2 regions of the Microbispora triticiradicis genome follow, and region 1 is predicted to be linked to the other one. Evidence: predicted binding sites of a transcription regulator. Region 1 holds the regulator's gene; the other holds the start of a gene.
The links. Region 1 encodes HrcA, which represses chaperone genes, less so after heat shock. Its sites were predicted from a motif close to TTGGCACTCTCNNNNNGAGAGTGCCAA; they were not measured.

Region 1 (14,873 bases):
TGATGGGCCTTGGGCACGACGAGGACGTGTGTCGGGGCCTGCGGGTTGACGTCGCGGAAGGCGAGCGCCCGCCCGGTCTCCAGGACGATGTCCGCCGGGATCTGCCTGGCCACGATCTTGCAGAATAGGCAGTCGGTCACGCGCCTCACCCTAACGGTCGCCGACGACGATTGATGACGGCAATGATCCTCGCGGCTACTGTGGTTGTGCGAGACTTCACCAGACAACCCCCCTAGTGTCGCGCGAGGACACCGCTGGGCCATGCCCTCTAATGATTCGGAAGAACGTAAACCCCCCGGGGATGACGAGCGTCCTATTGACGTGACCACCGAGACCCTCGTGGCCGACAGGTCGTTGGGGACGGTGCCCGTCGGGTGGGATGCCGACATGGCCGTGACGGCGCTCTACAGCGCTCACTATCGGTCACTGGTGCGTCTCGCGGTGCTGCTGGTCCGTGACGTGGCCAGCGCGGAAGAGGTCGTTCAGGACGCCTTCGTCGCTCTCCATGGAGCGTGGCGGCGCCTGAGGGACACCGACAAGGCACTGGCCTACCTTCGCCAATCGGTCGTGAACCGCTCGCGTTCGGTGCTGCGGCACCGCGCGGTCGTCGAGAAGTACGCCCCGAAGGGCCTGCCGGACGCCCCGAGCGCCGAGAACGGCGCGATCGGCGAGCTCGAACGCTCGGCCGTCATCGAGGCGCTCCGCGGCCTGCCCACCCGGCAGCGCGAGGCGCTGGTGCTGCGATACTACGGCGACCTGTCGGAGGCCGAGATCGCGCACGCGATGGGCATCAGCAAGGGCGCGGTGAAGAGTCACACGGCCCGCGGCATGGCCGCACTACGCATGGCACTGGAGCAGTTCTCATGACCTTCCCGCCCGACGACGAGTACGGCGAGTCGCTCCGCCGTGCCCTGCGCGCGGAGGCGGACTCGGTCGTGCCGTCTCCCGAAGGACTCGACATCATCCGCCGGCGCATCGACCAGCGCGGCCTGCGCGGCCTGCGGAACGTGCTGTGGCTGCGGGTGGGCGCCGCGGCCGCCGGCGCCGTCCTCGCGGCGGGCGCGGTCGTGATGCTCGTCCCCGGCCTGCGCGAGCAGGTCGCCGACCGCACCGGTATCGCGGTGTCTGGCGACGCCCGCGAGGAAGACCCGCAGAGCTCGACCGTGACGCGGCCGCCCGCCGGCGGGACCGCCTCGCGGCCCGGAGTGGTGATCATCGTCACCACCAGCCCGAGCCCGTCACACGGGCGGACCAGCCCGTCCCCGACGCACCGGCCGGGCCCGGCCACCAAGCCGTCGCCGTCTCCGTCCGACCCCTGCGCGTCGCCCCCGGCGCGGGCCGGAGTGGTCGACCCCGACCCGACCCTGCCCGCGACGTGCCCGCCCACCCGGACGACCCGGCCCACGCCGCCGCCGGCCACGCACACCGCCGCCCCCTCGTCGGCTCCGCCCACGGTGACCGTCACGCCCTCGGCCACCCCCAGCGCCTCGCCCACGGAGGCGGCCACGCCCTACTCGGCCGAGACCCCCACCCCCTGACGGCCCCTGCTGACGATCGCGGTCCTCACCAGCGGCCGCAGCGGGCCAGCAGGACGGCCGCCGCGGCCACGCCCGCCGTCGAGGTGCGCAGCACGGTGGGGCCGAGCAGGGCCGGTACGGCTCCCGCCGCGCGGAACCCGGCGATCTCCTCGTCGGTGACGCCGCCCTCCGGGCCGACGATCACCAGGATGTCGCCGGGGACGTCCGGCAGCGTGAGGCGGCTCAGCGGCTCGGCGGCCTCCTCGTGCAGCACGACCGCGAGCGCCGCCGCCGAGACGAGCGAGCAGACCCGCGCGGTCGCGGCCTGCTCGGTCACCTCCGGCAGGTGGAAGCGGCGGGCCTGCTTGGCCGCCTCGCGCGCCGTGCTCCGCCAGCGCGCGAGCGACTTGCCGGCCCGGTCGCCCTTCCACTGCGTGACGCAGCGGGCGGCGGCCCAGGGGACGATCACGTCCACCCCGGCCTCGGTCATCATCTCGACCGCGAGCTCGCCCCGGTCGCCCTTGGGCAGCCCCTGCACGACCACCAGCCTCGGCCGCGGGGGCGGCACCTCGTAGCGGCGCAGTACCGCGGCGGTCAGCGCATCCTTGCCGGCCGACGTCACCGTGCACTCGGCCACCCGGCCCGCGCCGTCGGTGAGGTCGACCCGCTCCCCCGCCCGCAGGCGGCGCACCGACGCGGCGTGCCGCCCCTCGGGCCCGTCGAGGACGATCGTGTCCCCGGTCTCACCGGCCGCCTCCGACAGGAACACGGGAACGCTCACGACCTCACCGGCCGTTGAAGGCGTCCCGCAGGCGGGAGAAGAAGCCCTGCTGGCCCGGGGAGAACTTGCCGGGCGGCCGTTCCTCCCCGCGCAGCTTCGACAGCTCCCGCAGGAGTTCCTCCTGCTGCGGGTCGAGCTTGGTCGGCGTCTCGACGTTCACGTGGATCAGCAGGTCGCCCCGGCCGGTCTCGTTGAGCCGCTGGATGCCCTTGCCGTACAGGGGGATGACCTGGCCGGCCTGGGTGCCGGGCCGCACGTCGATGGCCTCCGCGCCGTCGAGGGTGTCGATCGACAGGACGGTGCCGAGCGCGGCGGCGGTCATCGGGATCTGGACGGTGCAGTGCAGGTCGTCGCCGCGGCGTTCGAAGATCTGGTGCGGCCGCTCGACGATCTCCAGGAACAGGTCGCCCGGAGGGCCTCCGCCCGGCCCGACCTCGCCCTCGCCCGCGAGCTGGATGTGCGTGCCGTCCTCGACGCCGGCCGGGATCCGCACCTTGATCGTGCGCCGGGTCCTGACCCGTCCCTCGCCCGAGCACTCCATGCAGGGGTGCCGGATGACGCTGCCGTACCCGCCGCACTGGGGGCAGGGGCGCGACGTCATGACCTGGCCCAGGAACGAGCGGGTGACCTGGGAGACCTCGCCCCGCCCGTGACACATGTCGCAGGTGTCGGGGTGGGTGCCGGACGCCGCCCCGGAGCCCTGGCAGACGTCGCAGACCACGGCCGTGTCGACCACGATCTCTCGGGTGGTGCCGAAGGCGGACTCCGCCAGGTCCAGTTCGACCCGGATGGTGGCGTTGCGGCCTCGGCGGGCACGCGAGCGGGGACCCCGCGCGGCGCCGGCGGAACCGAAGAAGGCGTCCATGATGTCGCTGAACGGGAAGCCCCCGCCGAAGCCGCCCGCCCCGGCCGGCCCGCCGCCACTCGCGAACGGATCGGCGCCCATGTCGTACATGCGGCGCTTGCCCGCGTCGGACAGCACCTCGTACGCCTGGTTGATCTCCTTGAACCGCTCCTGGGTCTCCGGATCGGGGTTGACGTCCGGATGCAGCTCACGGGCGAGACGGCGATACGCCTTCTTGATCTCTTCCTGGCTGGCGTCGCGCCGGACGCCAAGGGTCGCGTAGTAGTCGTTGGACACTTATGACCCCGCCAGGATCTGGCCCACGTACCGCGCCACCGCGCGCACCGCACCCATCGTCACCGGATAGTCCATTCGTGTCGGGCCCAGCACTCCAAGCCGGGCCAGTTCCTTGTCGCCCGAACCGTATCCGGCGGCCACGATAGAGGTGCCGCGCAGCCCGCTGTAGGGATTCTCGGATCCGATTCTGACGGTGAGTTCGGACAGCCCGCCGGTCTCGCCCAGCAGGCGCATGAGCACGACCTGCTCCTCCAGCGCCTCAAGCACGTCACGCAGGCCGACGCTGAAGTCGGCGCCCGCCAGATTGGCCGTACCGCCGAAGACGATCTTCTCCTCGTGCCGCTCGACGAGCGTCTCCAGGAGCACGGACATGATGGTCGCCACCACCGGCCTCTCCTCCGGCGGCAGCCGTTCGGGGATGCCGGCCACGGTCTCGGGCACCTGCGAGAGCCAGCACCCGTCGAGGCAGCCGTTCAGCACGGAGCGCAGGTTCGCGATCCGGTCCTCGGCGAGCGCCTCGGGCAGATCGACCACCCGCTGCTCGACCCGCCCGGTGTTCGTGATCAGCACCAGCATGACCCGGCGCTCCGCCAGCGGGACGATCTCCACGTGGCGGACCGACGACCTGGTGAGCGAGGGATACTGTACGACGGCCACCTGCCGGGTGAGCTGCGCGAGCAGCCGTACCGTGCGCATGACGATCTCGTCGAGGTCGACCGCCCCGGCGAGGAACGTCTCGATGGCCCTGCGCTCCGCCCCCGACAACGGCTTGATCTGCGACAGCCGGTCCACGAACAGGCGGTATCCCTTGTCGGTCGGGACCCGCCCGGCGCTGGTGTGCGGCTGCGTGATGTAGCCCTGCTCCTCCAGCGCCGCCATGTCGTTGCGGATGGTCGCCGGGGAGACGCCGAGGTTGTGCCTGTCCGCCAGGGCCTTGGACCCCACCGGCTCGTTGGTGGACACGTAGTCCTCGACGATGGCGCGCAGGACGGCGAGCTTGCGGTCGTCGAGCAATGTGTCACCTCCCTGTGCCCTGGAAACACCGACTCTGGCACTCTGTGTTCCCGAGTGCCAAGTGTACGGCTACCACCGCTCGGCGTGCGATAACGAGCAGACGATCAGGGGCAACACGCCGTGAATCCGGGCGCAACCGGCGGGCCGGCGGCCCGGGATTTGCTAGCGTTCCCCGCATGTACGGGCGGGACGTGCTTTCCGGAGACTGGCGGCGGCCACGGCGGGGGCAGATCCCCGAGATCCCGGCCGAGCCCGATCTCGTGGTCGAGGACGCCGAGGGCCGTTTCTGCGGCGCGGTGGTGGACTGCGACAAGGAGGCCGTGACGCTGGAGGACCGCTTCGGGCGGCGGCGGGTGTTCCCGCTGACCCCCGCCGGGTTCCTCCTCGACGGCAGGCCGGTGACGCTGGTCCGTCCCCAGGCCCGGCCGTCCGGCCCGCTGCGGAGCGCCTCCGGGTCGATCGCGGTCGGGGGGCTGCGCGCCCAGGTCGCCAAGGAGAGCCGCATCTACGTCGAGGGCGTCCACGACGCCGCGCTGGTCGAGAAGATCTGGGGACACGACCTGCGTGTCGAGGGGGTCGTCGTCGAGTTCCTGGAGGGCGTCGACGACCTGCCCGCGATCGTCGGGGAGTTCGGCCCGGAGCCGGGCAGGCGGCTGGGCGTGCTCGTCGACCACCTGGTGCCCGGCTCCAAGGAGAGCCGCATCGCCGCCCGGGTCTCCGGCGCGGACGTGCTCGTCGTGGGGCACCCCTTCGTGGACATCTGGCAGGCGGTCAAGCCCCGGGCGCTCGGCATCCAGGCGTGGCCGGACGTGCCGCGCGGCGTGCCCTGGAAGGAGGGCGTGATCGCCGCGCTGGGCTGGCGGATGGACCCCCAGGAGGCGTGGCGGCACATCCTCGGCCGGGTCACGACCTACGCCGACCTGGAGCCCGAACTGCTCGGCCGCGTCGAGGAGCTCATCGACTTCGTCACCGCCCCCGATCAGTCGGACTGAGGGGTCAGCCGGATCAAGGGGTCAGGTCGCGTACGACGGCGTCGGCGAGGAGCCGGCCGCGCAGCGTGAGGACGGCCCGGCCCGCCTTGAACGCCTCGGTCTCCAGCAGCCCGTCCCCCAGCGCCCGCGCGCAGGCCGTACGCGCCTCGGGGGCGAGGTCGGCGAGCGGGAAGCCCGAGGCGAGGCGCAGCTCCAGCATGACGCGCTCGACGGCCCTGTCCTCCGCCGTCAGCACCTCCCGGGCGTGCGCCGGGGAGGTTCCGTCCGCCAGGCGGGCGGCGTACGCGGCGGGGTGCTTCACGTTCCACCAGCGGGTGCCGCCGACGTGGCTGTGCGCCCCCGGGCCCACCCCCCACCAGTCGCCGCCGGTCCAGTAGAGCAGGTTGTGGCGGCAGCGGGCCTCGTCCCCCGCCGCCCAGTTGGAGATCTCGTACCAGCTCAGGCCCTCGGCCGTCAGGGTCTCCTCGGCGAGGAGATAGCGGTCGGCCGCCACGTCGTCCTCGGGCATCGGCAGCTCGCCGCGCCGGATGCGGGCGGCGAGCCGGGTGCCGTCCTCCACGATCAGGGAGTACGCCGAGACGTGGTCGGGACCGGCCGCCAGAGCGGCCTTGAGCGAGGCCCTCCAGTCGTCGTCGCTCTCCCCCGGCGTGCCGTAGATCAGGTCGAGGTTGACGTGCTCGAACCCGGCCGCGCGGGCCTCCCGTACGGCCTCGGCGGGCCGGCCGGGGGTGTGCCGCCGGTCGAGGACGGTGAGGACGTGCTCGCCCGCGCTCTGCATGCCGAAGCTCATCCGGGTGAAGCCGCCCTCCCGCAGCTCCTTCAGGTAGGCCGGGTCGACGGACTCGGGGTTGGCCTCGGTCGTCACCTCGGCGCCCGGCCGCAGGCCGAACTCCTCGCCGACGGCGTCCAGGATCCGTACGAGGTCGGCGGCGGGCAGCAGGGTCGGCGTGCCTCCGCCGAAGAAGACGGTCTCGACCGGCGGCGCGGCGTCCCCGAGCACGCGCCGGGCCAGCCGCACCTCCTCGATCGCGGTGGCGGCGTAGTCGCGCTGCGCGGCGCCCGGCCCCAGCTCCGCGGCCGTGTAGGTGTTGAAGTCGCAGTAGCCGCAGCGCGTCGCGCAGAACGGCACGTGCACGTAGAAGCCGAACGGACGGGAGCCGAGCCCGTCGAGGGCTCCGGGCGGCAGCGCGCCGCTCGCGGGGACGGGATCGCCGTCGGGAAGCACGGAAGGCACGCCTCCAGTCTGCCGTCACTCGCGCGGTGCCGTTGACGGGGTGATCAGAGGGGTCTACGATCGGCGCAATTTACAGGAAACTTTCCTATAAGTTATCCCGGGAGGCCGGCGTGCTCATGAGAAGGACCCTCGCCGTGGCGGTCGCCGCCACCCTGGCCGCCGGGCTCGCGCCCGCCCAGGCCCAGGCCACGACGGGCGGGGACCGCTACAAACGGGTGGCCTACTTCATCCAGTGGGGGATCTACGGCCGGAATTTCCACGTGCGCGACGTGGACGCCAGCGGCGCGGCGGCGAAGCTGACCCATCTCAACTACGCCTTCGGCTTCGTCGGCCCCGAGGGCACCTGCTACTCGGCCGACCCCTGGGCCGACTGGCAGCGGCCGGTGCCCGCCGAGCAGAGCGTCAACGGTGTGGCCGACGCCGACGACCAGCCGCTCAAGGGCAACCTCGGCCAGCTCAGGAAGCTCAAGGCCCGCCACCCCGGCCTCAAGGTCCTCATCTCCATCGGCGGCTGGACCGGATCGAAGTACTTCTCCGACGCCGTTCTCACCCCCGCCTCCCGGGCCCGGCTCGCCGCCTCGTGCGTCGACCTGTGGCTCAAGGGCGACCTGCCCGGCCTGCCCAGCGGCGCCGCCGCCGGCGTGTTCGACGGCATCGACCTCGACTGGGAATGGCCCGGCTCCTCCGGAAACGACGGCAACGTCATCCGGGCCGAGGACAAGCAGAACTTCACCCTGTTCCTGGCCGAACTGCGCCGCCAGATGCGGGCCCACGACCGGCGCGCCGAACTCACCGCCTTCCTCCCGGCCGCCGCCGCCAAGATCGACGCCGGTTTCGAGGTGAAGAAGGTCTTCGGCCTGCTCGACTTCGCCACCGTCCAGGGCTACGACCTGCACGGGCCGTGGGAGAACCGCACCGGGCACCAGGCCAACCTGCTCACCGACCGCCGCGACCCCGGCCCGGTCAAGTACAGCGTCGACCAGACCGTACGCGACTACGTCGGCCGCGGGGCGCCCGCCCGCAAGATCGTCGTCGGCGTCCCCGCGTACGGCCAGGGCTGGACCGGGGTCACCTCCGGCGGCGACGGCCGCTACGCCCCCGCCGCCGGCCCCGCACCCGGCACCTGGGCCGCCGGCAGCGACGACTACAAGAACCTCGTCGGCAAGCCCGGCAGGCGCTACCGCGACCTGCTCACCGGCGCCCTGTGGCTCTACGACGGCAACGAGTTCTGGTCCTACGACGACCCCCCGCCGTCATGCTGCGGAAGGCCGCATACATCCGCCTCCAGGGCCTCGGCGGCTCGATGCTGTGGTCCATCGACCAGGACGACGCCAAAGCCTCCCTCACCTCCGCCCTCTACTCCGTCCTGAGGTGATCCGGCCTGGGGAGGGGGGCACCCCCTCCCCAGGCCGTGACGTCAGGAGGTCAGGGGCTGGTGCAGGTGGCGGTGGGGGTGGCCGCGCTGCCGTTGGCGGTGAAGCCGAACGTCGTGGACGCGCCCGCCGCGATCGAGCCGTTGTAGGACTCGTTGGTGACCGTCACCGAGGAACCGGACGAACTCTGCCGGCCGTTCCACAGGCTGCTGATGGTCTGGCCGCCCGGCCAGGTCCACTTCACGGTCCAGCCGTTGACCGCCGAGCTGCCCGCCTGCACCGTCACCTCGGACTGGAAGCCGCCGCCCCAGCTGTTGATCGTCTTGATCGTCGCCGAGCATCCGCCGGGAACCGGGGACGTCGACGGCGAGGCCGACGGGCTCGCGCTGGGACTCGCGCTCGGGCTCGCACTCGGGCTGGCGCTGGGGCTGGCACTCGGGCTCGCACTCGGGCTGGCGCTGGGGCTGCTCCCGGGGCTGCTGACCCGGTAGACCACGGTGCCGTGCGCCGGAACGCTGGCGGAGATCGTGCCGCTCGTGGTACTGGTCGCGTTGGTCCAGGCGTCCGTCAGCGTCACCGTGCCGCCGGACTTGCCGATGGCGGAGGTGGTCGTCGAGACCGTGGTGGTCGACCCGCCCTGGTTGAACAGGGCGACCGCGACGTCGCCGTTGGCGAGCTTCTTGGCGAGCACGCGCCGGGTGCCGTCGTTGGACACCTGGGTGGCCTGCAGGCCCAGCGAGTCCTGGTTGATCGCGATGAGGTTCTTGTTCTTGAGGATCGTCTGCGTCGCCGAGTCCATGGAGCGGATGTCGTTGCCCGCGATCAGCGGGGAGGCCATCATCGCCCAGAGCGCGAAGTGGCTGCGCATCTCGGTGTCGTTCATGCCGCCCCGGCCGATCTCCATCATGTCCGGGTCGTTGAAGTGCCCGGGACCGGCGTACGAGGCGAGCGGGACGGTGACGTTCACGATGTTCTGGATGCCCATGGGATAGCCGTTGGTCTGGCCCGTGTCCCACTTGTTCGTGATGTCCTCGGTGGTGCGCCACATGTTCGCGACGTCGCCCCAGTTGCGCTGGGGGCCGGTCTTCGAGTGGATGCTGTTGGGGTTGATGCTGTAGACGATCGGCCGGCCGGTCGCCTTCAGCGCGTCGCGCATCTTGGCGAACGTGGCCACCTGGTCGTTGATCGTGCCGTTCGGGGAGCACCAGTCGTACTTCAGGTAGTCGACGCCCCAGGCCGCGAACTGCCGGGCGTCCTGCGCCTCGTGGCCCTGGCTGCCGGTCGCGCCGGGGTAGCTGTTGAAGTACTGCGCGCAGGTCTTGTCCACGGGCACCTGGTAGATGCCGAACTTCAGGCCCTTGTTGTGCAGGTAGTCGCCGAGCGCCTTCATCCCGCTGGGGAAGCGGGAGGGGTCGCCCTGGATGTTGCCCGACGAGTCGCGGTTGGGGTTGAACCAGCAGTCGTCGACCACCACGTACTGGTAGCCGAGGTCGCGCAGGCCGCTGTTGACGATGGCGTCGGCCATCTGCCTGATCAGCGACTCGTTGATGTTGCAGCCGAAGGTGTTCCAGCTGTTCCAGCCCATCGGCGGGGTCCTGGCCACCCCGTTCTCCAGTGCCTGCGCCGGGCTCACGGTGGTGAGCGCCACGGCGCCCGACGCGAGGGCCAGCGCCGCCGTGACGGCGGGGACCAGCGTCGTGCGGATGCGTTTCCTGTCCATCGGCATCGCTCCTCAGCGGGTGCGCTTCAACTGACGGGGATGTTAGCGTTAACAACCGCCCGTGATCGTCGCCGATCACGTGCTGGCCATTGCGTATCCCATTGGCGAAGGTCCGGTGGCGACCGCGGACGGTGCCACGGCGCGGAGCCAATCCCATGCGCGGGGAACGGTCAAGACACCCGTGTGCGCGATGCCGGGGCACGAGCCGGGCCGCACCGGCCTGATCTGGGCGCGGGAGCCCCAGGCGGGCCGCGCGGCCGTGGCGCACCGGCTGTAACTTTCACCTCCCGCCCGTCCGGCGAGAGGTGACCGGTTCACGTGCTCGCGCGGCCGCCGTCACACCGTACGGCCGAGGTAGGCGAGCAGGCGCCGACGCGCACGATGGAGATCAGGAAGCGGGGGCCTCGGTGCGGCTTCCGAGCACGCGCTGGGCGACCCTGTCCCACTTCTCGCTGCGGCCGGGCTGGGCGAGGATCCGCCGCAGCAGGTCCCCGTCGCCGTGGTAGGCCCGGAACGCCTCGCCGATGGTCACGCCGTCCGCGGGCCGGTCCAGCACCGCGATCTCGTCGCCGGCGCCGAGTTCGCCCTCCTCGATCACGCGGAAGTACGCTCCCGTGCGGCCCGCCTCGGTGAAGCGCCTGACCCAGCCGCGCTCGTCGAGCCAGTTCCGGAACACGACGCAGGGGATGCGGGGATAGGTGACCTCCAGGACGGCGGTGCCGACCCGCCAGCGCTCGCCGAGGAGCGCCCCGGTCAGGTCGGTCCCCGATGTCGTGAGGTTCTCCCCGAACCGGCCGTCGCGCAGGTCCCGGCCCATCCGGGGCTCCCACCAGTCGTAGTCCTCCCGGGCGTACGCGTACACCGCCTGGTCCCGGTGCCCGTGGTTGGCGGTGTCGGCGCGCTCGTCCCCGGCCAGGCCGTTCCCGTGTACGGCGACTCGCCCCTCGGCGCGGCGCTTGTCGATGGCGGTACGCCGGAGGTCGCCGGCCCATTCCGCGTCGACGGCCCGGCCCACGTTCACAGAGAGGATACGCATGGCCAAACGTTAACGGATGGTCATGTTTCCGCGCGATCCCATTAAGTTGTCATGAAACCAGACAGGGAGTTACTTCTTGGTCTTGTCCGGGGCCTCGGAGGAGAGGGCGGCGACGAAGGCCTCCTGGGGGACCTCCACGCGGCCGACCATCTTCATCCGCTTCTTGCCCTCCTTCTGCTTCTCCAGCAGCTTGCGCTTCCGGCTGATGTCACCGCCGTAGCACTTGGCGAGGACGTCCTTGCGGATCGCGCGGATGTTCTCACGGGCGATGACGCGGGCGCCGATCGCGGCCTGGATCGGGACCTCGAACTGCTGCCGCGGGATCAGCTCCTTGAGCTTCTTGGCCATCTCCACGCCGTAGGCGTACGCCTTGTCGCGGTGGACGATGGCGCTGAACGCGTCGACGGTCTCGCCCTGGAGCAGGATGTCCACCTTGACCAGGTCGGCCGCCTGCTCGCCCGACGGCTCGTAGTCAAGCGAGGCGTACCCCCGGGTCTTCGACTTGAGCTGGTCGAAGAAGTCGAAGATGATCTCACCGAGCGGCAGTGTGTAGCGGATCTCGACCCGGTCCTCCGACAGGTAGTCCATGCCCTGGAGCTGCCCGCGGCGGCCCTGGCACAGCTCCATGATCGCGCCGATGAACTCGGCCGGCGCGAGCACCGTGGCCTTCACCACCGGCTCGTAGATCTCGCCGATCTTGCCGGCCGGGAACTCCGAGGGGTTGGTGACGACGTGCTCGTTGCCGTCCTCCATGATCACCCGATAGATGACGTTGGGCGAGGTCGAGATCAGCGACAGGTTGAACTCGCGCTCCAGCCGCTCCCGCACGATCTCCATGTGCAGCAGGCCGAGGAAGCCGCAGCGGAAGCCGAAGCCGAGCGCCGCCGACGTCTCCGGCTCGTACACGAGCGCGGCGTCGTTCAGCCGCAGCTTGTCGAGGGCCTCGCGCAGCTCGGGATAGTCGTCGCCGTCGATCGGATAGAGCCCCGAGTAGACCATCGGCTTGGGATGCTCGTAGCCGCCCAGCGCCTCCGCGGCGGGCTTGACCGCGTTGGTGACCGTGTCGCCGACCCGCGACTGGCGCACGTCCTTCACGCCGGTGATCAGGTAGCCCACCTCGCCGACGCCGAGGCCCCGGTCGGACGGCATGGGCTCCGGCGAGATGACGCCGATCTCCAGCAGCTCGTGCTGGGCGACCGTCGACATCATCAGCACGCGCTCGCGCTTGGACAGGTGCCCGTCCACCACCCTGACGTACGTCACCACACCCCGGTAGGTGTCGTACACGGAGTCGAAGATCAGCGCGCGGGCGGGGACGTCCGGGTTGCCGACGGGCGCCGGGACGTGTTCCACGACGTGGTCGAGCAGCTCCTTGACGCCCGCACCGGTCTTGCCGGACACGCGCATCACGTCGCCGGGGTCGCAGCCGATGAGGCCCGCGATCTCCTCGGCGTACTTGTCGGGCTGCGCGGCGGGCAGGTCGATCTTGTTGAGCACCGGGATGATGTGCAGGTCGGCGTTCATGGCCAGGTAGAGGTTGGCCAGCGTCTGGGCCTCGATGCCCTGTGCCGCGTCCACGAGGAGGATCGCGCCCTCGCACGCCTCCAGCGAGCGCGACACCTCGTAGGTGAAGTCGACGTGGCCGGGCGTGTCGATCATGTTGAGGACGTGGCCGTTCCAGGGCAGCCGCACGGCCTGCGACTTGATCGTGATGCCCCGCTCCCGCTCGATGTCCATGCGGTCGAGGTACTGCGCACGCATCGACCTGTCGTCCACGACGCCGGTGAGCTGCAGCATGCGGTCGGCGAGTGTCGACTTGCCATGGTCGATGTGCGCGATGATGCAGAAGTTGCGGATCAACGCGGGGTCGGTCTGGCCAGGCTGAGTGCGCACCGGAGTCCGTTTCAACAGGGTGTGGTCATACGGGTTTCGAGTGACTGCTGGTCGATCGGGCCGCCCTCGCCTCGCGCTCGGCGGGCCCTCTCTCGGCTGGCGGACCAGCCACCCTCCATGGTGGCATGTCCGGGTGCTTGCCTTGACCACCAGACGGACCATCAGACGCGTTCTCCGCTGGACCGCCCTCGTCGCGGCCGTTCCGCTCGCGCTCGGCCTCGCGGCGGCGGCCGCGCTGCGCGTCCAGTTCGCCGGGACACCCGCCGCCTGGACGCGGACCACCGGGCACGACGCCCTGTGGATGGGCCACGCCTGGGTGGACGGCCGCCGCACGGAGGCCGACGTGCGGGCCCTCGCCGTACGGCTGCGCGCGAGCGGGATCAGGGACGTGTACGTCCACAGCGGGCCGTTCAAGTACGACGGGACCCTGCCGCCCGACCGCTACACCAACGCCGGAAATTTCCTGAAATGGTGGCGCAAGAATCTGCCCGGTGTCCGGGTGTCGGCCTGGCTCGGCCAGACGGTCAACGACAACGGGAAGGCCCACCTGAGCCTGGCCGACGCGGCGGCGCGGGCCCGGATCGTGGCGGGCGCCCGTGACCTTGTCACCCTCGGCTTCGACGGGATCCACTACGACTTCGAACCGGTCTCCGACGGGGACGGGCCGTTCCTCGGCGTGCTGCGGGAGACGCGGCAGGCCATCGGCGCCCGGCTCCTGTCGGTCGCCACCCAGCAGATCGAGCCGCTGACCGGCATGCGCGCCCCCACCGCCCTGGCGATCGGACACGACAAGTACTGGACGCCGGACTACTTCCGGCAGGTCGTGGGCCTGACCGACCAAGTCGCGATCATGACGTATGACTCCGGGACGCCCCTGCCGTCCCTGTACGGCGGCTACGTCGCGCGGCAGACCTCGCTCGCCCTCGATCTCGTGCCCGAGGACAAGACCCTCCTCATCGGGGCGCCCGCCTACCACGACCACGGCATCCCGTACGCGGACCGGGCCGAGAGCGTCGAGGCCGCGGCCGAGGGCGCCCGGCTCGCGCTCGGCGAGCACGGCCCGCGCACCGAGTTCGGCCTGGCCCTGTACGTCGACTTCGCGGCCACGGAGGAGGACTGGAGGGAGTACGAGACTGCCTGGGTGCGCGGACGAGCCGGAGGAGGGTCCGCCGAGTCGCTCGGGCGGGCCGATGTGCGGACCACGGCCGTCGTGCCGCGATAGCATGAACACAGGGCGGCCCGTCGTCGCGGATTTGAGCGATGGCCCGGGCTGTTGGTATCCTGTCCAACTGCGTGTGGCGCGCCCTCTCACGAGCCCGCGCGCCCCATCCGACCAAGACTTAACACTGAGGCTTTCTTCGTGGCGAACATCAAGTCCCAGATCAAGCGGAACCGGCAGAACGAGAAGCGCCGGCTGCGCAACAAGGCCGTCAAGTCGTCCCTGAAGACCGCGGTCCGCAAGTTCCGCGAGGCCGCCGACCAGGGCAACGTGGACGACGCCCTCGTCGCGCTCCAGGCCGCGTCCCGGCAGCTCGACAAGGCCGTCAGCAAGGGCGTGATTCACAAGAACCAGGCCGCCAACCGCAAGTCCGCGATCGCCAAGCGCGCCGCGGCTCTGCAGGGCGCCAAGTAGTTCCGCACCGAGCGCACGCCGCATCTTCCCTGATCGGGAGATGCGGCGTTTTCGCGTTTCCGACGCCCCCCTGCCCTCTGTACGCGGTGACGTCGGCATCGCGCTGGGGCGGGGGTCGCTCGATCGGCTCTGCCCGCGAGTCCGTCAGCGGGCGGTGCGGCTGGCGACGATCGTGTGGATGGCCTTCTCCAGCGCGTACCCCGGATCGGCGCCGCCACCCTTGACCTGCTCGTCCGCGACGGCGACCGCCTGGAGGGCGGCGGAGATGCCGTCAGGGCCCCAGCCGCCGAGCTGGCGCTTCACCCGGTCGATCTTCCACGGCGGCATGCCCACGTGACTCGCGAGCTGGCCGCCGCGGAGGTTGCGGGGCGCGCCTCCCACCTTGGCGAGCGAGCGCAGGCCCCCCGCCAGGGCGCTGACGATCAGCACCGGAGCAACGCCCGTCGCCAGGGCCCAGCGGACCTGCTCCAGCGCCTCACCCAACCGGCCTTCCACGGCCAGATCCGCGATCGTGAAACCGCTGACCTCGGCCCGCCCCC
Region 2 (14,873 bases), on a different contig from region 1:
TCCTCGGCCTGGACGGTGAGACCGGCTCGATCACCGTCGGCAGATACGCCGACCTCGTCGTGCTCGACGAGGACCTGGACGTCGCGGGTGTGATGAAGCGCGGCGTCTGGGTCCGCCGCCCCTGACCGAGCCCACCCCCGAACGCGGGGCGCCGGCCCTGGTCGGGTTCGGAGAAGCCGAGGGCCGGGCCGCTCCGCGGCCCGGCCCTCCCTGGCGACGGCTCAGCGCTGGGGCGGCGCGACGACGACCTCGACGCGCTGGAACTCCTTGAGGTCGGAGTATCCGGCCGTGGCCATCGTGCGCCGCAGCGCGCCGAGCAGGTTCATCGAGCCGTCGGCCAGCGACGACGGGCCGTGCAGGATCTCCCGCAGCGTGCCGATCGTGCCGAACTCGACCCGCTTGCCGCGCGGAAGCTCGGGGTGGTGGGCCTCCGAACCCCAGTGGAAGCCGCGGCCGGGGGCCTCGCTGGCCCGGGCGAGCGGGGAGCCCACCATCACGGCGTCGGCGCCGCAGGCGATGGCCTTGGCGATGTCGCCGGAGCCCCCCATGCCGCCGTCGGCGACGACGTGGACGTACCGGCCGCCCGACTCGTCCATGTAGTCGCGGCGGGCCGCCGCGACGTCGGAGATCGCGGTGGCCATCGGCACGACCACGCCGAGCACGTTGCGGGTGGTGTGCGAGGCGCCGCCGCCGAAGCCGACCAGCACGCCGGCCGCGCCGGTCCGCATGAGGTGCAGCGCGGCGGTGTACGTCGCGCAGCCGCCCACGATCACCGGGACGTCGAGTTCGTAGATGAACTGCTTGAGGTTGAGCGGCTCGGCCCGGCCGGACACGTGCTCGGCGGAGACGGTCGTGCCGCGGATGACGAAGATGTCCACGCCCGCGTCGATGACGGCCTTGTGGTGCTGCACCGTCCGCTGGGGCGACAGCCGTACGGCGGTGGTGACGCCCCCGGCGCGGATCTCCTCGATCCGGCGGCCGATCAGCTCGTCCTTGATGGGCGCCGTGTAGATCTCCTGCAGCCGTCTGGTCGCGGCGGCCCGGTCGAGGGTGGCGACCTCCTCCAGCAGCGGCGCCGGGTCCTCGTAGCGGGTCCAGAGCCCTTCCAGGTCGAGCACGCCGAGGCCGCCCAGGCGGCCGATCTCGATCGCCGTCGCGGGCGACACGACGCTGTCCATCGGGCTCGCCACGAGCGGAGAGTCGAAGCGGTAGGCGTCGATCTGCCAGGAGATCGACACCTCCTCCGGGTCGCGGGTGCGCCGGGAGGGCACGATGCCGATCTCGTCCAGCGCGTAGCCCCGTCGCCCGCTCTTGCCGCGCCCGATCTCCTGTGTCATATCGCCTTTTCTTCCGTTTCTTCCGGTACTGGCCTATCGCCGATGGTAGTTCGGGGCCTCGACCGTCATCTGGATGTCATGCGGGTGGCTCTCCTTGAGCCCGGCCATCGTGATCGGCATGAGCTGCGCCTTCTCGTGCAGCTCCTCAATCGTCCGGGAGCCGGTGTACCACATGCCCTGCCGGAGGCCGCCGACGAGCTGGTGGGCCACCGCCGCGGCCGGGCCGCGGTAGGGCACCTGGCCCTCGATGCCCTCGGGGATGTACTTGTCCTCACCGGACACGTCGGCCTGCGCGTACCGGTCCTTGCTGAACGACGCGCCGCCGCGCTCGCGGTTGCGCACCGCGCCGAGCGAGCCCATGCCGCGGTACGACTTGAACTGCTTGCCGTTGATGAAGATCAGCTCGCCGGGCGACTCCTCGCAGCCGGCGAGCAGTGAGCCCAGCATGACCGTGTCGGCCCCGGCGGCCAGCGCCTTGGCGATGTCGCCCGAGTACTGCAGGCCGCCGTCGCCGATCACCGGGATGCCGGCCGGGCCGCAGGCCAGCGCCGCCTCGTAGATCGCGGTGAGCTGGGGCGCGCCCACCCCCGCGACGACCCGGGTGGTGCAGATCGAGCCGGGCCCCACGCCCACCTTGACGGCGTCGGCGCCCGCGTCGACCAGCGCCTGCGCCCCCGCGCGGGTGGCCACGTTGCCGCCGATGACGTCGACCCGCCCGTTGTTGGCCTTGACCTTGGCGATCATGTCGCACACGCCGCGCGAGTGCCCGTGCGCCGTGTCGACGATGATGACGTCGGCGCCCGCGTCGATGAGGGCCATCGCGCGCTCCTCGGCGTCGCCCGCCACGCCCACCGCGGCGCCGACCATGAGGCGCCCGTCGGCGTCCTTGGTGGCGAGCGGGTACTGCTCGCTCTTGGTGAAGTCCTTGACCGTGATCAGGCCCTGGAGGCGGCCCGCCTCGTCCACGAGGGGGAGCTTCTCGACCTTGTTCTGCCGCAGCAGCCGGAAGGCCTCCTCGCGGTCGACGCCCACCGGAGCCGTCACCAGCGGCATCGGGGTCATGACGTCGCGCACGGCCTTGCCCTGGTCGCTCTCGAAGCGCATGTCGCGGTTGGTGACGATGCCCACGAGCACGCCGTCCGCGTCGGTGACCGGGACTCCGGAGATCCGGTAGGTCGCGCACAGCCGTTCGACGTCTGCGAGGGTGTCCTCGGGGGAGCAGGTGACGGGGTTGGTCACCATTCCCGCCTCCGACCGCTTGACCAGGTCGACCTGCTGCGCCTGCTCCTCGATGGAGAGGTTGCGGTGGAGAATGCCGATTCCGCCCTGCCGCGCCATGGCGACCGCCATGCGCGCCTCGGTGACCGTGTCCATCGCGGCCGAGACCAGCGGGATGCGCAGCGTGACGTTCCGGGACAGCCGGGTCGTCGTGTCGGCCTCGCCCGGCTGCAGGTCCGAATAGGCGGGAACGAGGAGCACGTCGTCGAACGTGAGTCCCGGTTCGGTGAACTTGGCCATCTGACTGCACCCTCCTGCCCTGGATCCCTCGCCAGACCCGAGGTCAGTCTAGTGGCCGCCCCAAACCGCACCGGGCACACCTGTCAAGGGGGACGGCACAAAAAGTGGGGGGACCGGATTCCGGTCCCCCCACTCAGGCGCGTCCCGCCCGCCGCACTCGTCGAGCCCCCCTCCGCGCCCGGCCGAGGCGGCGTTCCGGTTAACGCTGCGTTAAGGATGCGTCACGCAGCGTCCATGCGCAATGTCGCAAGTTGCAACTGCACAAAGATGCATTCCCCGCTATTTCGAAGATCCACCCGGAACAAATACAAACCATCGCATTCATACATAAACAATCGGGCGTGGTGATGCCGAATGTGCGAACGGAACGGACAACACGAAAAGGCCGGGCTATTCTCACGGCCCGAGGCGTGACGGGGATGTGAGCGGGGGGTTCGCGCTTCCGGCCAGTGCGACCACCGACGGAGCGAGCATGAGTACGACGGGAAACGCCACCCCGCGGACCGGCCCATTCGAAAGCCTCGGGCTCTCCCCCGGCCAGGCGGCCCTCTACGCGGCCGCGCTCCGCCTCCACCGGGCCACCCCGGCAGAGCTCGCCGAGGCCGTCGACCGGCCCGCCGCCGACGTGCTCGACGCCCTCGACGCCCTCGTACGGCTCGGCGCGGTCGACCGGTGGCGGGAGGAGGTCGTCGCGCGGCATCCCGCCGCGGTGATCGGGCGGCTGGTCACCGAGCGGCTGGACCGCATGGCGCGGGAGAGCCGGCGACTCGACGAGATGATCGCGGCGGCCGGGCGCCTGACCCGCCACTACGACACCGGGCGCGACTGGCGGGGCGGGGGGTTGCCGGTCGAGCCGGTCAGCGGCGCCGACGCGCTCTACGAGAGCGTCATCGGCCACGCGCTGCAGGCGCCTCCCGCCGATCTGGTCATGGCGGTCCCGGACCACCGCACCGTGGTGCGCTTCGCGGACGCCCACAGCGCGCAGTGGATCCGGGCCGCCGCGGACGGCGTCGTGCGGCTGCGTGCGATCGTCCCGCACGCCGCTCTGTCGTCTCCCGCCGTACGGGAGATGTATGAACGGTTCACGGCGGCGGGGGCGAATCTGCGCGCGCTCGACGAGGTGCCGAGCTGGTTCCTGGCGCTCGGCGACGGCACCGCTTGGCTGCCCGCCCAGTGGGGCGTTCCCCTGCCCGACAACGCCTACAACTGCTGCGTCGTCCACGCCCCGGCGGCGGCGGGAGCCCTGCGGGCGCTGTTCGGGGAGCTGTGGGCCCGGGCCGCCCCGATCTCCCCGCACAGCGGCGCCCGGCAGGTGCTGCGACTCGCCGCGCAGGGGCTGTCCGACGACGCCGTCGCCCGCTGTCTCGGCGTGTCCGTACGCACGGTACGGGCCAGATTCGCCGAGGCGATGGCGGAGCTGGGCACCCAATCACGCTTCCACGCCGGGGTCGAGGCGGCCCGCCGCGGCTGGCTGTGACCCGGCCGCGGACCCCGCCGCGAGGCACGCTGCCGGAGCGAAGGGCCTGACGAGCAGATGAGGCGCACTTTCGCTCCTGGAGGGGGCCGTGGTCATAAGGTGGGATGCGTGCTGGAAGACGTCCCCCGCGACCCGTTCGCGGATGACCCTGACGACCCCGCGGCGGAGCTCGGGTCGGCTGACGACGTGGAACCGCTGACGCTCGCCGAGCGCGACGAGGCACTGACCGATCTCGCCGACGTGGAGGTCTTCCGTTCCCTGCTCGAACCCCAGGGCGTGCTCGGGCTGGTCCTCGACTGCCCCGAGTGCGGCGAGCAGCACTACTTCGACTGGGACCTACTGCGCGGCAACCTGCGCCAGATGATCGACAACGGCCGGCCGCAGGTCCACGAGCCCGCCTTCCAGCCCGATCCGTCCGACTACGTGAGCTGGGAGTACGCCCGGGGCTACGTGGACGGCGTGATCGACACGGAGGAGAGCCGCTGACTGTCCACATCGGCGACCAGGGCGCCGAGCAGCCGGAGGGCCGCGTCGGTCCCGCTCAGGGCCTCCCGGCGGGCGAGGGCGTCGAGGAGGGCGTCCGTCCGCGTTACGTCGCCCTCCATGTCGGCATCGCCGTACGACCCGGGAAGGCCCGCCGTACGACGACGTTTCATGGTCACGCAATCGACTCCAGCTCGGCCAGCTGCCGGAGCCTGGCGAGCGCACGATGCTGCGCGACCCGGACGGCACCAGGGGTCATGCCGAGTACATTACCCGTCTCCTCGGCGGAAAGGCCCGAGACGACCCGCAGGATGAGAAGCTCGCGCTGGGTGTCCGGCAGCCGGGCCAGCAGGTCCCGGGCGTGCTGCGCCTCGATGTAGCGCACCACGGTCTCCTCCGGCCCCGGGCCCTCGTCGGGCCCGTCCGGCAGGTCCTGCGTCGGCACCGCGGAGCGCACCGAACTGCGCAACGCGTCCGCCACCTTGTGCGAAGCGATGCCGAACACGAACGAGGCGAAGGGGCGGCCCATGTCGCGGTAGCGCGGCAGCGCCGACAGCACCGCGATGCACACCTCCTGAGCCACGTCGTCGGCGATGTGGTACTGACCGGAGACCCTCCCCAGCCGGGCCCTGCAGTACCGGACCACCATCGGGCGCAGTTGTCCCAGCAGTGATTCGATCGCGGTGCGATCTCCTTGTACGGCAAGGCTGGTCAGTTCCCTGAGGTCGGACTCATCCGATCTCGTCGCAAGCCTTACCCCAGTTGCGGCGTCGGCGACGCATCCCTCGGTCACGTTAGGCATGATGCCCGCCGCGATCGTTCATGTCGTCATGGTTAACGGCTACGGATTGGTCACATTGACGCGGCGATAACCCTTTGTAATCAATCGACCACGCGACCGTTGGAACATTCCAACCAGAATGACCAAAACGAGAGATATATACCGGATGCCTTGACAGGTAATAAGAAGTATGCGGCGTCTGCCTATTGCCGCGCGGCGCCTCCGGTGCGTACGTCACCGGTATGGACCGCACCGGCCGGGCGCGCCCCCGCCGGGGAGCCGGCGCGCACGCCGCCGGTATAGACCGCGCCACCCGGTCGGGCGCCGGCCCTCATCGGAGGGTGGAGGAGACCACCCGGGGCGCGCGGCCGGCGCCGAGGTAGAAGACGCCGGGGAAGCCGCGCGTCTCGAACTGCCCGCTGACGTTGCGGCGCAGCGTCGAGTGCTCGATGCGCAGCGTGCCGCTGCGGTCGTTGCTGACGAAGAACACCGCCCCGCCGCCCTCGTTGGCGTGGTTGCCGGTCATCAGCGAGCCGGCGATCCGGATGGTGTACCTGTTGCCGTCCGCGTACACGGCCCCGCCGTTGCCGCCCCCGAGGGTTCCGGCCTTGGCCGGGTTGGCGCCGCGTCCGACCGCCCGGTTCCCGATGAAGACGCTGTTGAGGATCTGCCAGGACACGCCGATGCCGCTCAGCGCTCCCCCGTTCGAGCACACCCCGTTCTCGAAGGTGCTGCCCGCGACGTACACCGGCAGGTCGTGCCACTGGTCGAGCACGCGGATCGCCGCGCCGCCGAGGTCGGGGCCGGTGCGGTCGCAGCGGTTGCGGACGAACCGCGAGTTGACCACCGTGAGCCTGCCGCCGCGGGCGAAGACCGCGCCGCCACCGCCGCCGTCGGTCCTCTCGCCGGTGGAGTCGCCGTCGGCGAACGTCAGGTTCTGCAGGGTCAGCGCGGGTGTCCGCTGGTCGTCGCAGTGCGAGGTCGTCCACACCTGGGCCCGGTCACAGGTGTTCATGTAGAGGATGCGCCGTCTGCCCGCGCCGCTGAGCGTCACCTTCCCGCCGCCGTCGACGACGACCCGGGCGCTGGTGTTGCGGACCTTCGCCGTGGCGGTGAGCCTGATGGTCACCGGGCGGGGGCCGCAGGAGAAGGTGATGACGCCGCCGCGGGCGACGGCCCTGACGAAGGCCTGGGAGGTGCAGCTCGCGGGCGTGCCCCGGCCGACGACGGTGGTGGGGCGCGAGACGTCCGCGGGCCGCGCCTCGGGCGGCACGGGCACCTTTCCTCCGAGGCTCCCCGCCCGCGTTCCCCCGAGACTCGCCGCCTGCGCCGGTACGGATTCCGCGACGGCGGGCGGAGCCGCCACCCCGGCCGGCGTCAGCCCGGCCAGCGTCAGCCCGGCCAGCGTCGCCCCGCGAATGGAGAGACGGGCACCCGGCACCAGCGCGGCGGCAAGAGTCCTGCGTCCGAATCGCACGCCGACGATCGTATTGACCCAGATTCGGCAGATAGGTGGTTTCGGGGAAACTCCCGGAGAAAGCGCGCGCCCCGCGGTCCACCCGTGAGGGCGGCGCGGGGCGCGGTTGCCGATTCGATCGGTCGCCTCTGCCGAGCGGCTCCCGATCGATCGCCTTCGATCAGTGACCGTCGAACAGGCCGTCGATCAGTGGCCGTGACCGTGACCGTGACCGTGACCGCCGGCGGCGGCCGGGGCCTCCTCCTCGGGCTTGTCCACGACGAGGGCCTCGGTGGTCAGCAGCATGCCGGCGATGGACGCGGCGTTCTGCACGGCCGAGCGGGTCACCTTGACGGGGTCGATGACGCCCTGGGCCACCAGGTCGCCGTACTCGCCGGTGGCGGCGTTCAGACCCTCGCCGGCGTTCAGCGCGGCGATCTTCGCCGTGACGACGTACCCCTCCAGGCCCGCGTTCTCGGCGATCCAGCGCGCGGGCTCAACCAGGGCCTTGCGGACGATCGAGACGCCGGTGGCCTCGTCGCCGGTCAGGCCGAGGTTGTCGAGCTCCTTGGACACGTGCACGAGCGCGGAGCCGCCACCGGAGACGATGCCCTCCTCGATCGCGGCGCGGGTCGCGGAGATCGCGTCCTCCAGGCGGTGCTTCTTCTCCTTCAGCTCCACCTCGGTCGCGGCGCCGACACGCAGCACGCAGACACCGCCGGCGAGCTTGGCGAGGCGCTCCTGGAGCTTCTCGCGGTCCCAGTCGGAGTCGGACTGCTCGATCGCGATCTTGATCTCGCGGATGCGGTCCTCGATCGCCTGGGCGTCACCGGCGCCGTCCACGACCGTGGTGGTGTCCTTGTTGACCACGACGCGGCGGGCCGTGCCGAGGACCTCCAGGCCCACGTGCTCCAGCTTCAGGCCGATCTCCTCGCTGACGACCTGGCCGCCCGTGAGGGTGGCGATGTCCTGCAGCATGGCCTTGCGGCGGTCGCCGAAGCCCGGAGCCTTGACGGCGACGGAGGTGAAGGTGCCGCGGATCTTGTTGGTCACCAGGACGGCCAGGGCCTCGCCCTCGACGTCCTCGGCGATGACCAGAAGCTGCCGCTTGGTCTGGGCGACCTTCTCCAGCAGCGGGAGGAAGTCCGCGATGGAGGAAATCTTGCCCTGGTGGATCAGGACGTACGGCTCCTCGAGCACCGACTCCATGCGCTCGGGGTCGGTGACCATGTAGTGCGACAGGTAGCCCTTGTCGAACTGGAGACCCTCGGTGAACTCCAGCTCCAGGCCCATCGCGTTGGACTCCTCGACGGTGATGACACCGTCCTTGCCCACCTTGTCGAAGGCCTCGGCGATCAGGCCGCCGATCTTCGCGTCCTGCGCGGAGATCGTCGCGACGTTGGCGATCTCCTTCTTGTCCTCGACGTGGCGGGCGCTGCCGAGCAGCCGCTCGCTGACGGCCTGCGCGGCCTTATCGATGCCGCGCTTGAGCGACAGCGGCTGCGCGCCGGCCGCCACGTTGCGCAGGCCCTCGCGGACCATGGCCTGGGCCAGGACGGTCGCGGTGGTGGTGCCGTCACCCGCGATGTCGTTGGTCTTGGTCGCCACCTCCTTGGCGAGCTGGGCGCCCAGGTTCTCGTACGGCTTCTCCAGCTCGACCTCGCGAGCGATGGTGACACCGTCGTTCGTGATCGTCGGGGCACCGAACTTCTTGTCGATGACGACGTTGCGGCCGCGCGGGCCGAGGGTCACCTTGACGGCGTCGGCGAGAGCGTTCACACCACGCTCGAGAGCGCGCCGCGCGTCCTCTTCGAACTCCAGGATCTTCGGCATTCAGGTCTCCTTGTGAGCACGTAGGAGCCCCGGGTAAGTGGACCCGGGGCTCCTCATGGCTTGCGCGGCCTACTACTTCTCGATGATGGCGAGCACGTCGCGAGCCGAGAGCACCAGGTACTCCTCGCCGCCGTACTTGACCTCGGTGCCGCCGTACTTGCTGTAGAGGACGACGTCGCCCTCCTTGACGTCGAGCGGAATGCGCTTCTCGCCGTCCTCGTCCCAGTTGCCCGGGCCCACGGCGAGCACGCGGCCCTCCTGGGGCTTCTCCTTGGCGGTGTCCGGGATGACCAGGCCGGAGGCGGTGGTCTGCTCGGCCTCAAGCGGCTGGACCACGATGCGGTCGCCGAGCGGCTTAACGGGAACCTTGGTGGCGGTCGTCACGATCGGACCTCCCCTTCAGATTGCGATGAATGAGCTGAAGAGGCGACCAGCGGCCTGCCGTCGCGGGTGTCAGACCTGTCTCGTCGCTGTTGGCACTCTCAATGGCAGAGTGCCAACACGAAACAGTATGCAAGTGGCGCGTGACAGTCAACACGAACCCGCCCCGCAGGTCAGACCCACCTCCCGGCAACGCGTCCGAGAGCCCCCGTTCAGCCCTCCGCCGCCTGCGCGTCACCACCGCGACCCCGGCGCCCTACGGCGGCGACTCCGGCCCGCGGGCCGGTCAGGCGCGGGTGGCGTACGAACCGGAGCGGACGTCGTCGACGAGGCCGGGCCGGCTGGGGTTCCAGCCGAGCTCCTTCCTCGCGAGGTCGCCGCTCACCACCTGGCTCAGGGCGAGGCCCTCGGCGAACGGGCGGCCGAGCACCTCGCTCGCCTCGTCGATCGGCCACGGCACGGCCTTCCCGCTGCGGCCGGCGGCCGCGGCGGCGTCGGCCACGCTCACCGCCTCCTCAGCGACCGCGTGGAAGAGGCTGCCCGGCGCGGCCTTCTCGATCGCGAGCACGATCAGGTCCGCCAGGTCGTCCACGTGCACGGTCGACCAGGTCGGCGCCGGGCCGCCCGCGTGGACGTACCTGCCGTCCTCCCCGCCGGGGGCGGCGAGCAGGGCGGGGATTCCCACGCCCCGGCCGTAGACGACGCCGGGCCGGACGACGACTCCGCCCCCGTCCAGCACAAGCCTCTCCACCCGCGGCCGGTAGCCGGACAGGGCGATCGGGTCCACCGGGGCGTTCTCGTCCGCCGCCTCGGTGGTGGCGCCGAGCACCCACACGCCGCTGATGTAGACCAGTCGCGCGCCGCCGCCGGCCAGCGCCTCGATCGCGGCGACGTCCACCGCCTCGTCCCCGACGGGGTTCGCGGCGTGGACGACGACGTCGATGTCGGAGGTCACCGCCTTCGCGAGCGTCTCGGGCTCATGGAGGTCGCCGTGGCGCACCTCGCCGGGCAGGGCGGCCTCGCGCGGCTTCGGCCGGACCAGCGCCACCACGTCGTGCCCGTGCTCGGAGAGCCGCTCCGCGAGCGCCGACCCGATGTACCCCGTCGCGCCGAGAACCAGGACCTTCATCGTTTCACCTCTAAAATTTCGACGTTTGACTTTTCGATTCGGAGGTTAGCTTAGGAGGGGTCGACATTTCAACGTCGAAGTGAGCGTTACGATGAGACGAGGAGGAGCGGCGGGTGGACCTTCGGCCGCGCGCATCATGGACGACAACCTCATGAACGGCACCGCCGGGAACGGCACAGTGGACGACGCCGTGAACGACGCCGTCGACCAGATCCTCAGCGGCTGGGCCCGGGTGCGTCCGGACGTGGACTGTTCGGCGATGGGCGTCGCCGGGCGGATCTCTCGGGCGTCCCGCCTGCTGGAGAAGGGCGTCAAGGAGCACTTCGCCCGGTACGACCTGGAGCCGTGGGAGTTCGACGTGCTCGCCACCCTTTTCCGCGCCAACTTCGAGCACCGGCTCTGCATGGGCGACCTCGCCGCAGCCGCGATGGTGAGCTCGGCGGCCCTCACCAACCGGGTGGACCGCCTCACCGCCAAGGGGCTGGTGCACCGGGAGGTCTCGCCGTCGAACCGCCGCATGGTCCTGATCACCCTCACTGACCGGGGCCACGCGATGGTCGACGAGTTGCTGGAGGGCCACGTGGCCAACGAGAACCGGCTGCTCGCCGGTCTCACCCCGGAGGACCGGGAGCAACTGTCCGGCCTGCTCTGCAAGCTGCTCGCCTCCCTCGGCGACGTACGCACCGACGTACGCACCTGCTGAGCATCGGCCGCGGGCGATAGCGTCGCGAACGTGGACCTGGAAGCCTTCCGCATGCTGCTCGCCCCCGCCGGACGCGGGGCCCTGGACGACGCCGTGAGAATCCTCGCCGACGGCGCGGACCCGGTGGCGGCCGCGAGCGCGCTGCGCCGATCCCACTCCCCCGAGCTCACCGCCGCGGCGCTCACCCAGGCGTCGCTGCGGCGGCGTGCCGAGGCGAAGTTCGGCGCCGACGCCGCCGTCATGTACTTCACCCCGCACGGACTCGAGCAGGCCACGCGGCCCGAGGTCGCCGCCCACCGCGCCGCCAGGATCGGCGCCGCCGGGATCAGCGCCGCCGGAGCGGGGCCGGGCGTGCTCGACGTGTGCTGCGGCATCGGCGGCGACCTGCTCGCGCTGGCCCGCGCGGGATGCGCGGTGGACGCGCTGGACCTCGACCCGCTGACCGTGGAGATCGCCCGTGCCAACGTGGCGGCGCTCGGCCTGTCCTCCCTGGTGACCGTGCGTACGGCGGACGCCGCGACGGCCGGCCCGGCGGGATATGACCTGCTGTTCGCCGACCCGGCCAGGAGGGGGGCGAGAGGACGGACGTTCGACCCGATGGCCTACTCCCCCGCGTGGCCGGTGGTGCTCGACCTCGTCGCCCGGGCTCGGGCCGCCTGCCTGAAGACGGCCCCCGGCATTCCGTACGAGTTCATCCCGGAGGGCGCCGAGGCCGAATGGGTGTCGTATCGGGGTGAGGTGAAGGAGGCGGCCATCTGGACCGGGATGGGCATGGGTGGCCGCCGCGCCACCCTGCTGCCCTCCGGCGCCACGCTCACGGCCTCGGGCGCGGAGGCGGAGACCGGACCGGTGAGCCGGTATCTCTACGAGCCCGACGGCGCCGCCGTACGGGCGCACCTGGTCGCCGAGGTGGCGGCCCTCGTGTCGGGCCACCTCGTCGATCCGCGCATCGCCTACATCACCGGCGATCGCCTCGTGCCCACGCCGTGGGCGGCGTGTTACGAGGTCACCGACGTGATGCCCTTCTCGCTAAAACGGCTGCGCGCCGCACTGCGCGAGCGGGGCGTCGGCACGGTGACGATCAAGAAACGCGGATCCGCGGTCGACGTCGAACGCCTGCGGAAGGACCTGCGGCTGTCCGGGAACGAGTCCGTGGTGATAGTGCTCACCCGGATCGAGGACCGGCCCTTCGCGCTGCTTTGTCAGCCTGTGACCAGCCAGAAGGGCTGAACTCCCGGCAATTCACCGGCAATCATCGCCTTTCTCAGTCCACGCCTGATGGCTGCGGGTCAGGGCCTAAAGTTGGCCGTCGGGCAGTGCCGCCTGCTCGTTCGTCTGCGCGAGACCGGGCCGAACCCACGTTTCGGCGAGCTGAAGGAGCATTCTCGGTGGAGCATTCCAGCCACAACCTCCTCCAGGCGGGCAGCCAGACCGCCATCTCCGACCGGATGCGCGAACTGCTCGCCCGGGCGGCCCAGGACCACGTCTACGAGCAGCGGACGCAGGGCGCCGCGCTCGACGACATCCGCCAGCGGCTGGAGGGCATGGAATGGCTGCTCCGCGAGGTGCGCGAGCGTGAGCTCGGCGGCCTCGGCGCCGCGCTGGAGGCGATCACGCAGCGGCTCGACGACCTGGCGGCCCGGCCGCCGGCCTGGGCCGAAGGTCTCGCTCAGCACGTGGAACTGCTGCGCGGCCACGTGGAGGAGGCCGGCGGCCGGACGCAGGGGCTGGCCGACCGGATGACGGAGTTCGCGCACCGGCTCGGCAAGTTCCAGGGCGGCATGGAGGCGGCCGCCGGGCGCTTCACCCGGCTCGACAAGGCCCTCGCCTCGCTCACCGAGCGGACCGAACGGCTGGAGGCCGTGGTGATCGAGCGGCTGGACGGCGTGACCGCCACCGTGGCCGGGCTGAGCGCCGGAGTGGGAGACGTCGCGGCGAGCGTGGACGAGATGAGCACGACCCTGGCGGGCATGAACGCCGACCTCACCCTCACGGCGGGGGCGGTGGCGCCGCTCGCGGAGGCGGTGCGGAGCAGGCCCGACCGCGAGCAGATCGCCGAGACCGTCTCGGACGCGGTCACCCGCGCCATGGAGCCCGCGCATGGCGACGTGGCCCGCCGGCTGGCCGCGCTGGAGGAGACCATGCTGGCGCTCGCGGAGGTCCTGCTACGCCCCGCTCACAGCTCTGCTCACGGCTCGGCCCACGGTCACGCCCGCGACCGCACCGACTGACCCCGTCGTCTCTCAGACGTGGACGACGGTGATCGGGAGGGACGAGTCGGCCGGGATCCGCAGCGTCGAGGGCGAGGCTCCGGCCGCGACCAGGTCGGCGCCGAGCGCCGCCACCATCGCGCCGTTGTCCGTGCACAGGCCCGGCCGCGGCACCCGCAGGCGCACCCCCGCCGCGTCGCAGCGCTCCTGGGCCAGCGCCCGCAGCCGCGAGTTGGCCGCCACGCCACCCCCGATCAGCAGGTCCTTCACGTCGTAGCGGGCACACGCCTGCAGCGCCTTGCGGGTGAGCACGTCCACGACCGCCTCCTGGAACGACGCGGCGACGTCGGCCACCGGCACCGGCTCGCCCGACGCCTCGCGGGCCTCGACCCACCGGGCGACGGCCGTCTTCAGGCCGGAGAAGGAGAAGTCGAGCGTGCCGTCGTCGTACTTGCCGCGCGGGAAGGCCATCGCCGAGCCCGAGCCCTCACGGGCCGCCCGGTCGATGTACGGCCCGCCGGGGAACGGCAGCCCCAGCACCCGGGCCACCTTGTCGAACGCCTCGCCCGCCGCGTCGTCCACGGTCGAGCCGAGCGAGATCACGTCCTGCGCGACGTCCGGCACGAGGAGCAGCGAGGAGTGCCCGCCCGACACCAGCAGCGCGATCGCGGGCTTGGGCAGCGGTCCGTGTTCGAGCTGGTCGACGGCGACGTGCGCCGCGAGGTGGTTCACCCCGTAGAGCGGGACGCCGAGGCCCAGCGCGTACGCCTTGGCGGCGGCCACGCCGACCAGCAGCGCCCCCGCGAGACCCGGGCCCGCCGTCACGGCGACCGCGTCGATGTCGGAGAACCGCAGCCCGGCGGCGGTCAGCGCGCTCTCGACCGTCGGCGTCATCGCCTCCAGGTGCGCCCGTGAGGCCACCTCGGGCACCACCCCGCCGAACCGGGCGTGTTCGTCCATGCTGGAGGCGATGGTGTTGGCCAGCAGCGTGTGGCCGCGGACGATGCCCACGCCCGTCTCGTCGCAGGACGTCTCGATCCCCAGCACGATCGGCTCGTCGCGCCCCATAGTGACCTCCTCTGTGTTTCCCGCTCACCATCGGGACGCTCACTCCCGATGTCTTCCCTCGTCGCTCGGAGTCGCTCGTCCCTCGCTCCCCGCTCGCTCCGCAGTCCAGACACCGGCGCGTCCCTCCGGATCACTCGCTCTGTGTTTCCCCGCGCGCTCCGCAGTCCGGACACCGGCGCGCCTCGCCGGATCACTCGCTGGTCGCAAGGTCCTTCGTCATCGTGATGGCGTCCGTACCGTCCTCGTAGTAGCGCCTTCGCAGGCCGAGGCGGCGGAAGCCGAACCGCTCGTACATCGCCTGTGCCGGGGGGTTGTCCGCCCGCACCTCAAGGAACACCGAGGTCGCACCGCGCCGCGCCGCCTCGGCGAGCAGCCCGTCCATCAGCGCGGCGCCGACGCCGGCGCGGCGGTGCGCGGCGAGGACGGCGATCGTCTGCACGTCCGCCTGGTCGGCCGCCACCGCGAGCCCGGCGTACCCCACGACCCGCCCGTCCACC

Region 2: a site for HrcA is predicted at 9,359-9,385, ahead of groES (co-chaperone GroES). Genes of this name have one in related genera too.

What each region holds. Positions count from the first base shown of each region.
Region 1 covers NZ_VANP01000006.1:293,465-308,337, forward strand. The annotation lists gene FED44_RS18080 (histidine triad nucleotide-binding protein) at 1-140, opposite strand, end outside; gene FED44_RS18085 (SigE family RNA polymerase sigma factor) at 388-867, shown strand; gene FED44_RS35835 (hypothetical protein) at 864-1,538, shown strand; gene FED44_RS18090 (16S rRNA (uracil(1498)-N(3))-methyltransferase) at 1,564-2,298, opposite strand; gene dnaJ (molecular chaperone DnaJ) at 2,303-3,439, opposite strand; gene hrcA (heat-inducible transcriptional repressor HrcA) at 3,440-4,453, opposite strand; gene FED44_RS18105 (DUF3097 domain-containing protein) at 4,630-5,445, shown strand; gene hemW (radical SAM family heme chaperone HemW) at 5,459-6,679, opposite strand; gene FED44_RS18115 (glycoside hydrolase family 18 protein) at 6,796-8,049, shown strand; gene FED44_RS18120 (cellulose binding domain-containing protein) at 8,105-9,772, opposite strand; gene FED44_RS18125 (hypothetical protein) at 9,834-10,049, shown strand; gene FED44_RS18130 (MOSC domain-containing protein) at 10,161-10,808, opposite strand; gene lepA (translation elongation factor 4) at 10,878-12,701, opposite strand; gene FED44_RS18140 (glycoside hydrolase family 18 protein) at 12,844-13,923, shown strand; gene rpsT (30S ribosomal protein S20) at 14,062-14,334, shown strand; gene holA (DNA polymerase III subunit delta) at 14,479-14,873, opposite strand, start outside.
Region 2 covers NZ_VANP01000003.1:443,673-458,545, forward strand. The annotation lists gene nagA (N-acetylglucosamine-6-phosphate deacetylase) at 1-125, shown strand, start outside; gene FED44_RS10025 (GuaB3 family IMP dehydrogenase-related protein) at 222-1,337, opposite strand; gene guaB (IMP dehydrogenase) at 1,371-2,855, opposite strand; gene FED44_RS10035 (helix-turn-helix transcriptional regulator) at 3,328-4,332, shown strand; gene FED44_RS10040 (DUF5319 family protein) at 4,441-4,818, shown strand; gene FED44_RS10045 (hypothetical protein) at 4,779-4,994, opposite strand; gene FED44_RS10050 (sigma-70 family RNA polymerase sigma factor) at 4,991-5,617, opposite strand; gene FED44_RS10055 (hypothetical protein) at 5,928-7,073, opposite strand; gene groL (chaperonin GroEL) at 7,260-8,885, opposite strand; gene groES (co-chaperone GroES) at 8,958-9,269, opposite strand; gene FED44_RS10070 (NAD-dependent epimerase/dehydratase family protein) at 9,553-10,395, opposite strand; gene FED44_RS10075 (MarR family winged helix-turn-helix transcriptional regulator) at 10,487-11,098, shown strand; gene FED44_RS10080 (class I SAM-dependent methyltransferase) at 11,129-12,328, shown strand; gene FED44_RS10085 (hypothetical protein) at 12,487-13,329, shown strand; gene tsaD (tRNA (adenosine(37)-N6)-threonylcarbamoyltransferase complex transferase subunit TsaD) at 13,342-14,376, opposite strand; gene rimI (ribosomal protein S18-alanine N-acetyltransferase) at 14,567-14,873, opposite strand, start outside.